One region of the Desulfopila inferna genome, then DNA from elsewhere that is predicted to be linked to it. Evidence: riboswitches for the same ligand, from Rfam matches in the RefSeq annotation. Region 1 holds a riboswitch; each other region holds the start of a gene.

Region 1 (3,124 bases):
TTTTTCTTCGAAAAGTTGAGCGGCATTGGTTTGCGCCATGCCGAGAAGATGGGTTCTATCGCCTCTCTGGGGAATGATAATTGACGTCTTTGCCTGTCTCAACTCAGTAAAGCGTTCAGCGAGCAGTTCCATATCCGCTACCTCAAATGGCAGGATAATCTCTTTGGGAATATTGTCGCCATGAAAATAGAACTGGTTGAGTACCTGGGATACAATAGCCTGATCATCACCGAAGGGGTCCGCCAGAAAATAACTTCTGCTGCCGCTGATCAGGCCGCCCCTGATTATCAACACCGCAATGGCCACAGCAGCATCTTCCCTGACGAAGCCGAAAACGTCCTGGTCCCAAATATGACCGGCGGAAACCACCTGCTTTTCTAGGGTCCGGGAAAGGGCGCTTATCTGGTCCCGTTTTTTGGCAGCCCGCTCGAAATCGAAGGCGGCGGAGTACTGCTTCATCTGCCTCTCCAAAGTAGCAAGAAGGTCTTTATTTTTTCCTTCCAGGATCATAATTATCCTGGCCACATTATCCATATATGATTTTTGATCGGCATGACCGGAGCAAGGCGCCAGACATTGTCCCATCTGATAATTAAGGCATGGACGTTTCCTGGTTTGCAGTTTTCCGCCCTTGCAGCGCCGTAGCGGAAACAGTTTCGATATGAGTCGCAGTGTTGCCCACATGGCCGATGAAGAGGAATACGGACCGAAATAACGCGCTCCGTCCTTTTGTCTTCGCCGCGCCATCGTCACCCGTGGCCACTTTTCCTGGACTGTGACTTTAATCAGCGGATAATTTTTATCGTCGCGAAGGATAATATTGTATTTCGGCGCATGTTTTTTGATCAGAGAGGCTTCGAGGATAAGGGCCTCTTTTTCGGTACGGGTAATGATGGTATCGACCCTGTCTACCTGGGCGAGCATAATGGAGGTTTTGCTGTGGCTGCCGCCATTGAAACGGCTGTAGGAGGAAAGCCTTTTGACCAGGTCCTTGGCCTTGCCTACATAGAGCACCGCGGACTTGGAATCGAGCATCAGGTAGACGCCTGGGGAATGCGGTATGGAGCTGATAAGATCTTGAGAAAACATTAGAAAAATTATTTTAAAGTTTTGATTTGCGGTCAAATATTATAGTCATTGCACGGCGGCAATGCAACCAGCCTGGTAACTATTCAGCAAGAAGCCAAAACCGGCAGTTTTCCTTGAATAGTTACTCAGCATGAAGAAAACCATTTTTCCACTTTACATGGAAGCATCTTTCCGGTATTGAGTGAATAAATATCTTGCAGGTGTCACCAGGATGGTAAAATCGACGGTGATGAAAAGGGAATACGGTGCAAATCCGTAACGTTGGGCCGGCGCTGTAAGCGGGGACAAAAGCTGTATATACCACTGTTGCACTCATCTTGACGGTGAGAAGACGGGAAGGTTCAGCTGGAGGACGATCCGCAAGTCAGAAGACCTGCCTGTAAGACAAAAGACTTTGTAGTCCAGACAAGTCCATGGTGGAGTTCAGCTCTTCCATGGACTTTTTTTTTGCCCGCGGACTATCCATACTTAAAGAAGGATAACAGCAATGAAAACACAGATCGAAGTGGCAAAAGAAGGCAAAATCAGCGAACAGATGAGCGCGGTCGGGGAACAGGAAGGTATTGCCGCAGAGGATATCAGGCAAAGAGTGGCAGATGGCCATATCGTCATTCCGGTGCATCCGCATAGACCGCAGCAGAAAATTGTAGGCATCGGCAAAGGCTTGCGCACTAAAGTCAATGCCTCCATCGGCACTTCATCGGATATCTTCGATATCGATCTTGAAGTGCGAAAAGCGAAAATTGCGGAACAGGAGCAGGCTGACACCCTGATGGAGCTCTCGACCGGTGGAGATCTCGATTTAATACGCCGGGAGATTCTCGCAAATTGCTCACTCCCAGTAGGAAATGTTCCACTCTATCAGGCCTTTGCCGAAACCGCGGCAAAATACGGCAACCCCAATAAACTGGAGGCCGAATATCTTTTTGAGCTGATTGAGCGGCAGCTTGAGGACGGCATCTCCTTTATGGCAATTCATTGCGGTATCAATAGATATACCATCGAAAGGCTACGCAACCAGGGCTATCGCTATGGCGGTCTGGTCTCCAAGGGCGGCACCTTCATGGTCTCCTGGATGGAATACAATAACCTTGAAAATCCCCTGTATGAGCAGTTTGACAGGGTGTGTGCATTGATGAAAAAATATGACGCAGTGCTTTCCCTGGGCAACGGTATCCGCGCCGGAGCAATCCACGACAGCCATGACCGGGCGCAGATGGCGGAAATGATCATAAACTGCGAATTTGCCGAACTCGGCAGGGATATGGGTTGCCAGATGATGGTGGAAGGACCCGGTCATGTGCCGCTCGACGAAATTGAAGGCAATATAATGCTGGAGAAGGCCATGAGCGGCGGGGCGCCTTATTATGTCCTGGGGCCATTGCCTGCCGATTCCGGAGCCGGTTATGATCATATTACCGCGGCCATTGGTGCGGCAAGCTCAGCCTGGCATGGGGCCGACCTGATTTGCTACATAACGCCTGCCGAGCATCTCGCCCTGCCTAATGAAGACGATGTCCGGGAAGGGTTGCGGGCTACCCGTCTTGCTGCGCGCATCGGCGATATCGCCAAATATCCGGAGAGGCGCCACCATGAAAAAAAAGTGGCCCTGGCCCGGCGTGATACCGACTGGAAGGAGCATTTTCAGCTGCTGATGTTTCCGGAAAAAGCCGAAGAGGTAAGGCGCAGCAGGACTCCGGAAAATACCAGCACATGTACTATGTGCGGGGATTTTTGTGCAATGGAGAGAGGCATATCGCTCTTCAAGGATGATATCAGTTTAGAAAAGTGTCGTAACGTTCAGGACTGATATCAGGCCAGGGCGGCATTGAACAGCTTTTTGGTATACTCCTGCCGGGGAGCGGAAAAAACTTCCGCGGCAGGACCTGCCTCGACAATATTGCCATGCTGCATGACCACCACCTGATCGGCAAGAGCTCGAACTACTCTGAGATCATGTGAAATAAAAAGATACGTCATGTTGTATTTATCCTGCAGGCCTTGCAGTAATTTGATTATTTGCGCCTGGATCGTC
Region 2 (3,124 bases), on a different contig from region 1:
AAAACTTTTCCTGAGTTCATATTGCAGAGATAGAGTGCAACAGTCGTTGTGCCAATATCCACAGCGATACCATATGAAGGTCGGTGTTGTTTCGTTTTATTGAAGGATTGGCTAAAGGAAGGTGGAAAATTCGCCGGAGCTTTTTCGATAATATGGGAAGAGAGCAGAGATGCTACCGGGATTTCTATGGAGAGATCTTCGGAAACTGTCACCTGACAAGCCTCTGTTGTCTTTTGAGTCCCATCGCAATGTTTTATCTTGATCAGGCATTTGCCACAGCCCCCTTTACCACCACAATCGGAACGCAGAAAAACAGAATGTTCAATCAAACTGTCCAAGAGCCTGTCTCCACCTGCAATTTGTATATTTAGCCCATGGGGAAAAATTTTAATATTATGATTGGACATTTATTCCTTTGTTTGCATCTCGCAAGCCTCTCTTTTTGAACAGACTTCACAGGTAGCCCTGACTTTCTTCACTTGATATCCCGGCCCTGTGCCGATTAAAAAGGAAATACTTTTAAACGGCATAAGCGTGTTATTCTCTTGCAGCCTGACATCGATCATGTCAAGCGGTAGCATTGAGCAGAGATTCGCTTGATCCTCCAACTCCCAACCATGGACCGATCCCGGACTGAGAAAGGGGCTTACTCCCCAGCCACGTTTTTGGGCGTACAACTCGACAATCTCGTTCACGGAGTACTTTAACTGATCCAGTAGTGTAAGACTGACAATATCATACAAGTAGGCGTCCAGCACCCGCCTTTTTCTGGATGCTTGGGCACTTGCCTCCTCCAGAGCTTGACCAACTGTGTAAACTCCTATAAGCGCTCTGGATGCTTGATGTAAAAATTTGCCAGAAAAGCCCAACGAAAGTTTGATTTTGTGCATTGATTGATTACAACACAACTGTAGGGTGTCATTGTCCTGCAGCACGACATCTACCCAACGATAAACGATTCGGGGGCACCATATTCCTCGAGCAGTACATAATATTTTTGAAGCTGCTTCAACAAGTGCCGCTCGGTTTTGCTTTCCCCTTAGTTTCGCTGTTACATTGTCAAGAGACAACTCCGCTTTCATGCCCGAAATCACCCCACCGACGCCTTCAAGAATTGGTTCTATTTTATATTCCATTTTAATAGAGATAAATCACGATTGCCTAGCGAATGCAGTCAATACATACAATTCAAAATGCCTCTGGAAAGTTCAAGTATAATCACAACTGGGATATAATCTGAAACTAGCATAAAATAGTAAAAAATGCTCGTAAAGCTCTCAAAAATGCTCCTCAGAGTTTCTGAATACAAGGGCTGGGAAATTTGGAAAAAACCTGGAGAATCTGTGGTAAAAAGCCTCCACTCCTTTGGGTTAAAAAAGAGATTGATTCTTCCCTTACCATTCGTTATAGAGGAGCGGATATTAGTAAGCGGATATTTGTTGACATCCGTTTTTTTCATTACTACGATGCAAATCAATTTCAGGTGCCCTTTAAGGGCTTAATCGGGAATCCCGTGAAAATCGGGAACGGACCCGCCGCTGTGATTCTACCTTGAAGAAAGGAACCCTCTCGATAACATATGCCACTGTGATGCTAAAATTCCAGCCAACCAAAAATTAAGCTGGATTCCAATCATGGGAAGGCTGTCAAATAGAGGGCGGAAAAGTCAGAAGACCTACCTGAAAGATATATAGATAGCAAATTTCGCGGACTATATTTTGCTGTCGGATCAGGCGATAAAAGGGTAATCCCCGGATCATTCATTCTTGAATTGGTCCGGGGATTTTTTTTTCGCCGGGCCCCAATTGAAGGTTGTAAATCAAGGAGAAAGACAATGTTTAAAGTAAAAATTGGGGGATTGAAGGGATCGGACTTAAAGGAAAAAACACTTGGTTTTGGTAGTTTTTTCACCATGACTGCAGCAACAACTCTTTCACTATCGGGTGTGTTCATAAGTGGAAATGTTCATGCAACGGCAGATGAAGTTCCATTAATGGATAAGGTCGTTGTTACCGCCTCGAGACAGGAAGAAAAGATTGCCGCTGTCCCTGCCAATGTAACTGTCATTACAGCGCAGGAAATCGCAAAATCACCAGCAGAAACGGTTCCTGAACTCTTGCGGATCACTCCCGGGATAGTAGTGAACGATATCACCGGCAATGGCCGCAATATAACGGTTGACCTAAGAGGGTTTGGTGAAACGGCAGCTTTGAACACCTTGTTGCTTATTGATGGCCGTCGGATCAATCAAGCTGATTTGAGTGGTGTAGACTGGACTCTTATTCCTAAAAACAGAGTTGAACGGATTGAAATTATACATGGCGGCAGGGGAAGTGTTTTATATGGAGACAACGCCGCTGGTGGAGTTATCAATATCATCACCAAAAAGGGGGAAGAGCTCCTCTTTTCAGGTGGTCTGGTTGCAGGGAGTTACGACACGATTCTATCCAGGCTGGCAGTCAGTGGTTCAACAGAAAGCCTAAGTTACGCACTGAGCACCAACTACCGAACATCGGACGGATATCGAGACAATAGTGGAACAGACGCCAGGGATATGGGTTTGAATCTTGACTATTTTTTTTCGGACCGTTTTAACGTCGCTCTTACCAGTAGCTATCATGAAGACGACACAGAGGTTCCAGGATCATTATTGCTGAGTGAATTAGAGAGTGGAGTGTCACGGAGAGCAAGTACCACACCTGAAGATTTCTCCGATATCAAAGATTATCATTTACAAATTGTACCGCAGGTTTTCTTCACTGAAACGAGCTATTTTCAAATGGAAAGTTCCACCAGGAGGAAGGAAAATACTGCATTTTTTTCCTTTGTCGGCGGGACATATAACGCAGAAACTGAGATTGATACAGTGGCTCTTTCTCCGCAAATTGTTATAAATGAAAAATTCTTTGGTCGTGATTCAAAGCTGGTTGCAGGATTTGATTATAGAAAGAGTAAAGAGGATATCGGCAACGAATCTGTTTTTTTTGGCGCACCATCTTCGGCAGCGTTTGAACTCTCGAAAGAAGATATGGGAGTTTATGGTAATGCAGAAGTATCGCTCAACAGCAAGGTGGCGGTTTCCGGTGGTTACCGCCATGATCGTGCCGAATTCGAATCATTTACC
Region 3 (3,124 bases), on a different contig from region 1:
CTGCTGGGCGCCGGTAGCTTCCCTGGTGCAGAAATGGGTGCCGGACAACAAGCGGGGAACAGCGTTGTCTGTTGTTTCGATCGGAATCGGCCTGGGTATTCCGTTGTGGAGCGGGCTGCTGCCGGTTCTGGTTTCTGGGTTCGGCTGGCGGACGGGCTGGATAAGCATGGGGGTTTTCGGTATGGCGGTAGCCGTGCTTAACCTGATTCTGGTGCGCAATCCGGAAGCAGTGGAAGAGCGCCTGGTTTCCGCGCACGAACGCATCATCTATGTGGGGATCATGTACAAAACCCTGCTCCGCAGCAGAGGATTCTGGATGGTCGGCATGTCGTACCTCCTGATCGGCTTCAATGTGCTTGTTCCTTTTACCTTTCTGCCGGTGTATGCCACCGAATCCCTGCATTTGGATTATGCCGTCTCCACCCGCTTTGTCGGAATCATCGCCCTCATGGGCGTCATCGGCCAATTGACCCTGGGGCCGCTTTCCGACCGAATAGGCAGAGGCAAGGTCATGATACTGTGCAGCAGTATCATGGGAACGGCCTGCCTGGGAATGGCGCTGGCGGGAACTGCAGGGACGCTTTACGCAGCAGCCGGCCTTTACGGGCTGGCCTATGGCGCAGTCTGGCCTATGTATGCGGCCGCGGCATCGGATTCCTTTCCCCGGAACCAGACGGGGAGCGTCGTCGGTCTGTGGACCGTCTTTTTAGGCCTCGGTTCCATCATATCTCCTGTAATTTGCGGGTGGACCATCGATATAACCGGCGTTTACACCTGGGCTTTTCTGCTGGGACTGCTTGCCGGATTCTTTTCCATCGGTTTCCTGATCGCCTATAGCAAAATCAGAGAATCGACCTCAGCATGACCTGATGCCCTCTCTTCATGAGCGGCCGGGAAAATTCTCCCGATCTTCCGGGACAATTAAAAGCCTTTTTTGTTCAGCCGGAATTTCCCGATGTGCAGGAGCTGTTTCAGCAACTATATCAGTGATGTCGCCGGAACCGCCAGCTCCATTGCCCCAGGTGAGTTCAGGCGGAAAAGATATTGCGCACAAAGCAGGAGATGAGGCTGCTTGACGGTTGTGGAGTTTTCTGGTAACAAGTTTAATAACGATAGATATCAGATGCGCAAGCTTAATAGGGAATCCTGTGCAAATCAGGAACGGACCCGCCGCTGTAATCGGAGACGAATCTCGCAAACAATGTCACTGCACCAGGTGTGGGAAGACGCGAGAGGAGGAAGAACCGAGAGTCAGAAGACCTGTCTGGTACAACAAGTCCGCATTCACCCTGGAACGGTGAGGGACTAACCATTTCGTGGATAAATCAGGGTAATCCCGGAACGTGTCAAAGCGCTCCGGGATTTTTTTTATTTATGGACACTCTACTGCCCGCTGAAATATGGTCGCAGCTTCTCTGGCCGCTGACGCGCATCCTCATCTTCGTTGCGCTCGGCCTGGTGGCAGCCAGCCTGATCGAATCGCTCAAATGGACAAACCATCTGGCCGCGCTGGCCCGTCCTCTGATCCGCCTGGGCCACCTTTCGGCAATTACCGGAGCAAGTTTTACCATGGCCTTTGTCTCCGGAGTGTCGGCCAATACCATGCTGGCGGAAGCGCTGGACAAGGGCAAGCTGGAGAAAAAGGAAATGATTCTCGCCAATCTTTTCAACTCGCTGCCCCGCTATTTTCTCCACCTGCCCACTGTTTTCTTTCTTACCGTCCCGCTCATCAAAGGAGCTGCCGTAATTTATGTCGGCATCACCTTTCTGGCTGCGCTCCTGCAGACCCTGACGGTGGTGGCGATAAGCAGGCTGCTGCTGAAAAAACCCAAAACTCCGGCCGCCCCCCCGCAAAAGGCTGCGAAAAAGCCGACCGTGCGCGAGGCGCTAAAGAAGAGTATGAAGAGACTGAAAAAGCGAATGAAGAGGATCGCGCTGTTTCTGGTGCCGGCGTATGTCCTTTTCTATATCCTCGGCCGCTTCAATGTTTTTGACCGGCTTGAAGAAATTTTTGCCGCCGCCTGGTTTCTCAGCTGGCTCCCTCCGCAGAGCCTGGGCATCGTTATTCTTCATGTAACCGCAGAATTCTCAGCCGGACTGGCCGCGGCAAGCGCTCTGCTGGCCAACAACAGTCTGGATATTCGGGAGGTGGTGCTGGCCCTGCTGGCCGGCAATATCCTGGCCGCACCCATCCGGGCGATTCGGCATCAGCTCCCCTATTATGTGGGGATCTTTCCTCCTCGGCTGGCCATGGAACTGGTGGCGGTGAGCCAGCTGGTCAGAGCGGCATGCGTGATTATTATCGGCTTCTGTTATTATCAAATCACTCTTGGGTTATGAAAAAATATATGAATCCGGCAATCTCAGTCCATTTGCTGCGCACTCTCTCTATTCTCCGGTGGGAATCAAGGAAAACCGCTCTTCTTGCCATCCTCTGCTCTCTGGTGTTCTGCACCGCTCCGGCGGCAGCCTCCACTCGGAACGATACCGGCAAAACCTATAAGCGCATCATATCGCTGTACTCCGCTCATACCGAAAATCTGGTCAGCATGGGCGCCGCAGACCAACTTATCGGCATCTCCCCCTCGGATAATTTTCCTGCCAATATCTTGGACAAGCCGCGTTTTTCCTATCGCGAGGACCCGGAGAGGTTTATTGCCGCCGGTCCGGATCTCATCCTGGTGCGGCCCATGATAGAACGCTCCTATCCCCAGCTGATGGCCAAACTGCGTGAGGCCGGTATTGCCGTGGTTTCACTGCAGCCCACCACGGTCGATGAAATTTTTCATTACTGGCGGGAGTTGGGCAGACTGAGCGGCAGGCAGAAAAACGCGGAGGATATGATAGAGCATTTCAGGGCCGGGATAGACGCCATCGGCGCTTATGTCTCCCGCATTCCTCAGGACGAGCGACCATGGGTCTATTTTGAATCGATGCATCGCAAGATGAAAACCTTCGCCCCCTCCTCCATCGCCCTCTTCGCCCTGGAGCAGGCCGGAGGACGAAATGTGGCAACAGATGCCGGGCAGATCCGCAATACCAACATTGCCGCATATTCCAAGGAGCGGATCCTCTCTCATGCCGCCAAGATCGATGTCTTTATCGCCCAGAAAGGGAGGATGAA
Region 4 (3,124 bases), on a different contig from region 1:
CTAAAACAGAACCAGCCGGCACAACCTATCAATTTATAGTTACTGAACGTGTTACCAGAAAGCGCCGCCATCGTCAAGCGGCCTCATCGTCTTCAGTGCCGGCTGTCTATTCAGTTAAAAAACCTACTGGACAACCAGATTATGGTCTCTGGCTGTATCCCTGATGTGATCGACGAAAATATCGGCAAAAGCATCATTAGATCCAAGGCCCTGCAAGACAGGCTGCACCTCGTAGCCGCTCTTTTCCAGTACAGATTTCCAGGACTCCCCATCTTCTCCGGCCATATCGTTGACGGCGTGATCTCCCGCCACGATCATGAACGGTTTGATGATGATTTTCTTCCTGGTGGTGGCGTCGAGCTGATCGAGGACATCCTGCAGGGACGGATGTCCTTCGACAACACCGATGAAAGTCTCCACATCCGGGTATGCGCGGCGCATCTCCCTCTGCGTGTCGGCGTAGATTCCCGTCGACCAGTGCTGATTGCCATGGCCCATATAGACGAGGATTGCATCTTCGCTTGCTGCCAGTTGGGCATCGGCGGCCAATGTCTGGACAGCGGCGGCCACATCTTCGTGATAATTGTAGCGGGCTCCCGGCATTCCCAGGGCAGGTCGGCCCATTACCACAGAGTCAAAGGGTCGCCAGCGCTCCTTCATGGTCTCGATAGAGCCCAGGGCGCGGACATAACTGTTCAGGTCATGAGACTGTTCCATGTAAAACATGTGGGTAGGCTGCACAATGATGTTGCGATACCCCTCCTCGCGCAGATCGCCGATGGTGGAGATAATATTCTTTACATAGAGGATGTCTTCCGGGATGCCCTGATCCAGCCACTGCTGCGCCTCAATCTGGCGTTTGCGCCAGATTGAGCGGATTATGTTGGAGGTAAAGGTAATCCTTACCTCTGTTTGCGGGTAGGCCTTCTCGACCCGATCTACAATGTTGTTGATGGCTTCGACTGCTCGTGGAACCGTGGTACCGAAGCTGGCCACCACGATAGCTGTCTTGTCCTGCTTTTCCGCATCCCGGGCCTGGCTCGGCAACGCCGGGATAAACAGCATAAGCGACAGAACGGCGGAAATGACAACAATCTGAATTCTTCTGGGCATAATAATTTTCTCCTGGTGGTGATGGTGATGAAATGTCATTCCCGTGCCTGGTATAGTTGTACAGACACTACCTGATAAAGTACCCCGACACTCTCCAGGTCTCATCATTTTCCACCATCAGGGTTAGTGTTTCACGACCCTCTTTTTTCTCTACAAAAGAGGAGTTGAAAAAGATGATCAGGTAGCGGCCGTCGGGGGCACCGGGCAATGTATCGTGGGCCTCTGTCGATGCCAATTCACGTGTCAGCATATCACCCAGCGATTCCCTGGCTCCCTGAACCGCCACCCTCCACTGCTCCCGGGTAACATTCCTCCTGAAAAGCGAGCTTGCCGCTTCCCAGCTTTCCTCATATTGTCCCTGATCGACAAGATTCAGCCAGTACAGGGCAGACTCAACCGCCTCCTTTTCAGATGCTTTAATCGAAATTGGAAAACCGCTTTGAAAAAGGAGCAGGCCCGCAAAAATGAGGAGAAGGTATCTTTTCATAAGTGATCCTTTGTAGAAAATAAAAAAAATCCCCGAACCAATTACAATACAATGTATTCATTGATTCGGGGATACCCTGATTTTTCCACGAATAATCGATACCTTTCAGCCACGAAGATATCAAACATTTCTTCAGACAGGTCTTCTGACTCCCGGTTCATTTTACTTGCTGCGCCTTCCCATCTGCCAGGCAGACAGTGACTTCGTTGCAGCGTTCATCCCCGGTTACAGCGGCGGGCCCGTTCCGGATTTTCACCGGATTCCCTCTTAAACTCACAATGGAGCACCTGAAAAACTTCTTAATGAATAGAGAAATTCCGCAGCGATGTCAACCGAAAAAAGGATAGAAGTGTGTAGGGAAATTGATATGTCTTGGAGCCATATGTTAGTCAGGTAATCCATGTCGGGGGTAAAGTCCGGTTTCAGCATATTGTCCAGGAAATCAGCACCCCTGAGAAAAGTAATGGACAATATCTATAAATCCCTTGCATAATGAAATTTGATGGTGTACATATCCTTGGTTCAGATTAACACCTTCACATAAATCGGGGCGTAGCGCAGCCTGGTTAGCGCGCCTGCCTTGGGAGCAGGAGGTCGTAGGTTCGAATCCTACCGCCCCGACCACGAAATAGCACAAAAAAACATATAAGGATCTAGAGTTTTGCTCTAGGTCCTTTTTTTATTGAAGTGCAATAAGTGCGCGAAATGCAGCCGGTCTGGATTGGGGATAGATCGGCGACTCTCATGAGAAACGCAGCTAAACATCATTTTTCCGATGGATTTTTAGCACACTCACAGGATCCCAGTTTTTTCTCGGCTTAATGCGTTCTTCAATGGTGAATTTCTGTTTTGAAGAACATTTGTACCGTGAACTGCTAAAACCAATTCTCATTGGCACTTGATTTGAGTTTACTCCTTTGTTTGCAAGCCTCTGCAGCTCCGGGATGGCGAAAATGATTGAAAACCCGCAAGTGATTGAAAACATGTTAGTATTTTTTATGAAAGATAGTAACTGGATTATCAGAAGCGAAAAACCATCAGACATTAAGGCGATCGACGAGGTTACACAGGCAGCTTTTGAAGATCATTCTTTCAGCCAAAACACAGAGCATTTTATCATTAATGATCTCCGTGCCGATGACGCACTGACCATATCGCTGGTGTCTGAGGTTGATGGGCGGATTGTTGGGCATATAGCCTTTTCATCCGTTACGATTTCCGATGGAACAACGAACTGGCATGGCCTTGGTCCGGTATCTGTGCTACCGGAATATCAAGGACGCCGGATAGGCACGACGCTGATCAACAGTGGATTAGCCTTGCTGGAATCCATTAGCAGCAAAGGCTGTGTGCTAGTGGGATTACCTACATACTTCAATAGGTTTGGTTTTTGGAACCGCCCTCAGTTAATCCACGAGGGAACGCCACAAGAAGTTTTTGTGGCAAGGTCGCTTGTTGGGCGGGTGCCAAGTGGGACAGTTGAGTTCCATCAGGCATTTAAACAGTTGTCAATGGTTGAAAAAG

Evidence for each region. A riboswitch is a leader RNA that binds a small molecule or an ion and turns the genes downstream of it on or off. The one in region 1 is predicted to bind cobalamin.
Region 2: another riboswitch for cobalamin. It lies ahead of JWG88_RS09415 (TonB-dependent receptor); the one in region 1 lies ahead of thiC (phosphomethylpyrimidine synthase ThiC).
Region 3: another riboswitch for cobalamin. It lies ahead of JWG88_RS05400 (hypothetical protein); the one in region 1 lies ahead of thiC (phosphomethylpyrimidine synthase ThiC).
Region 4: another riboswitch for cobalamin. It lies ahead of JWG88_RS05385 (DUF4019 domain-containing protein); the one in region 1 lies ahead of thiC (phosphomethylpyrimidine synthase ThiC).

What each region holds. Positions count from the first base shown of each region.
Region 1 covers NZ_JAFFQE010000001.1:21,205-24,328, forward strand. The annotation lists gene uvrC (excinuclease ABC subunit UvrC) at 1-1,089, opposite strand, end outside; cobalamin riboswitch at 1,271-1,484, shown strand; gene thiC (phosphomethylpyrimidine synthase ThiC) at 1,577-2,899, shown strand; gene JWG88_RS00085 (ABC transporter ATP-binding protein) at 2,902-3,124, opposite strand, start outside.
Region 2 covers NZ_JAFFQE010000003.1:262,793-265,916, reverse strand. The annotation lists gene JWG88_RS09425 (ASKHA domain-containing protein) at 1-338, opposite strand, end outside; gene JWG88_RS09420 (hypothetical protein) at 408-1,136, opposite strand; cobalamin riboswitch at 1,465-1,697, shown strand; gene JWG88_RS09415 (TonB-dependent receptor) at 1,835-3,124, shown strand, end outside.
Region 3 covers NZ_JAFFQE010000002.1:306,680-309,803, forward strand. The annotation lists gene JWG88_RS05395 (MFS transporter) at 1-865, shown strand, start outside; cobalamin riboswitch at 1,105-1,282, shown strand; gene JWG88_RS05400 (hypothetical protein) at 1,375-2,340, shown strand; gene JWG88_RS05405 (ABC transporter substrate-binding protein) at 2,349-3,124, shown strand, end outside.
Region 4 covers NZ_JAFFQE010000002.1:303,125-306,248, reverse strand. The annotation lists gene JWG88_RS05390 (sirohydrochlorin cobaltochelatase) at 124-1,113, opposite strand; gene JWG88_RS05385 (DUF4019 domain-containing protein) at 1,181-1,600, opposite strand; cobalamin riboswitch at 1,719-1,906, opposite strand; tRNA gene JWG88_RS05380 (tRNA-Pro) at 2,147-2,224, shown strand; gene JWG88_RS05375 (GNAT family N-acetyltransferase) at 2,545-3,124, shown strand, end outside.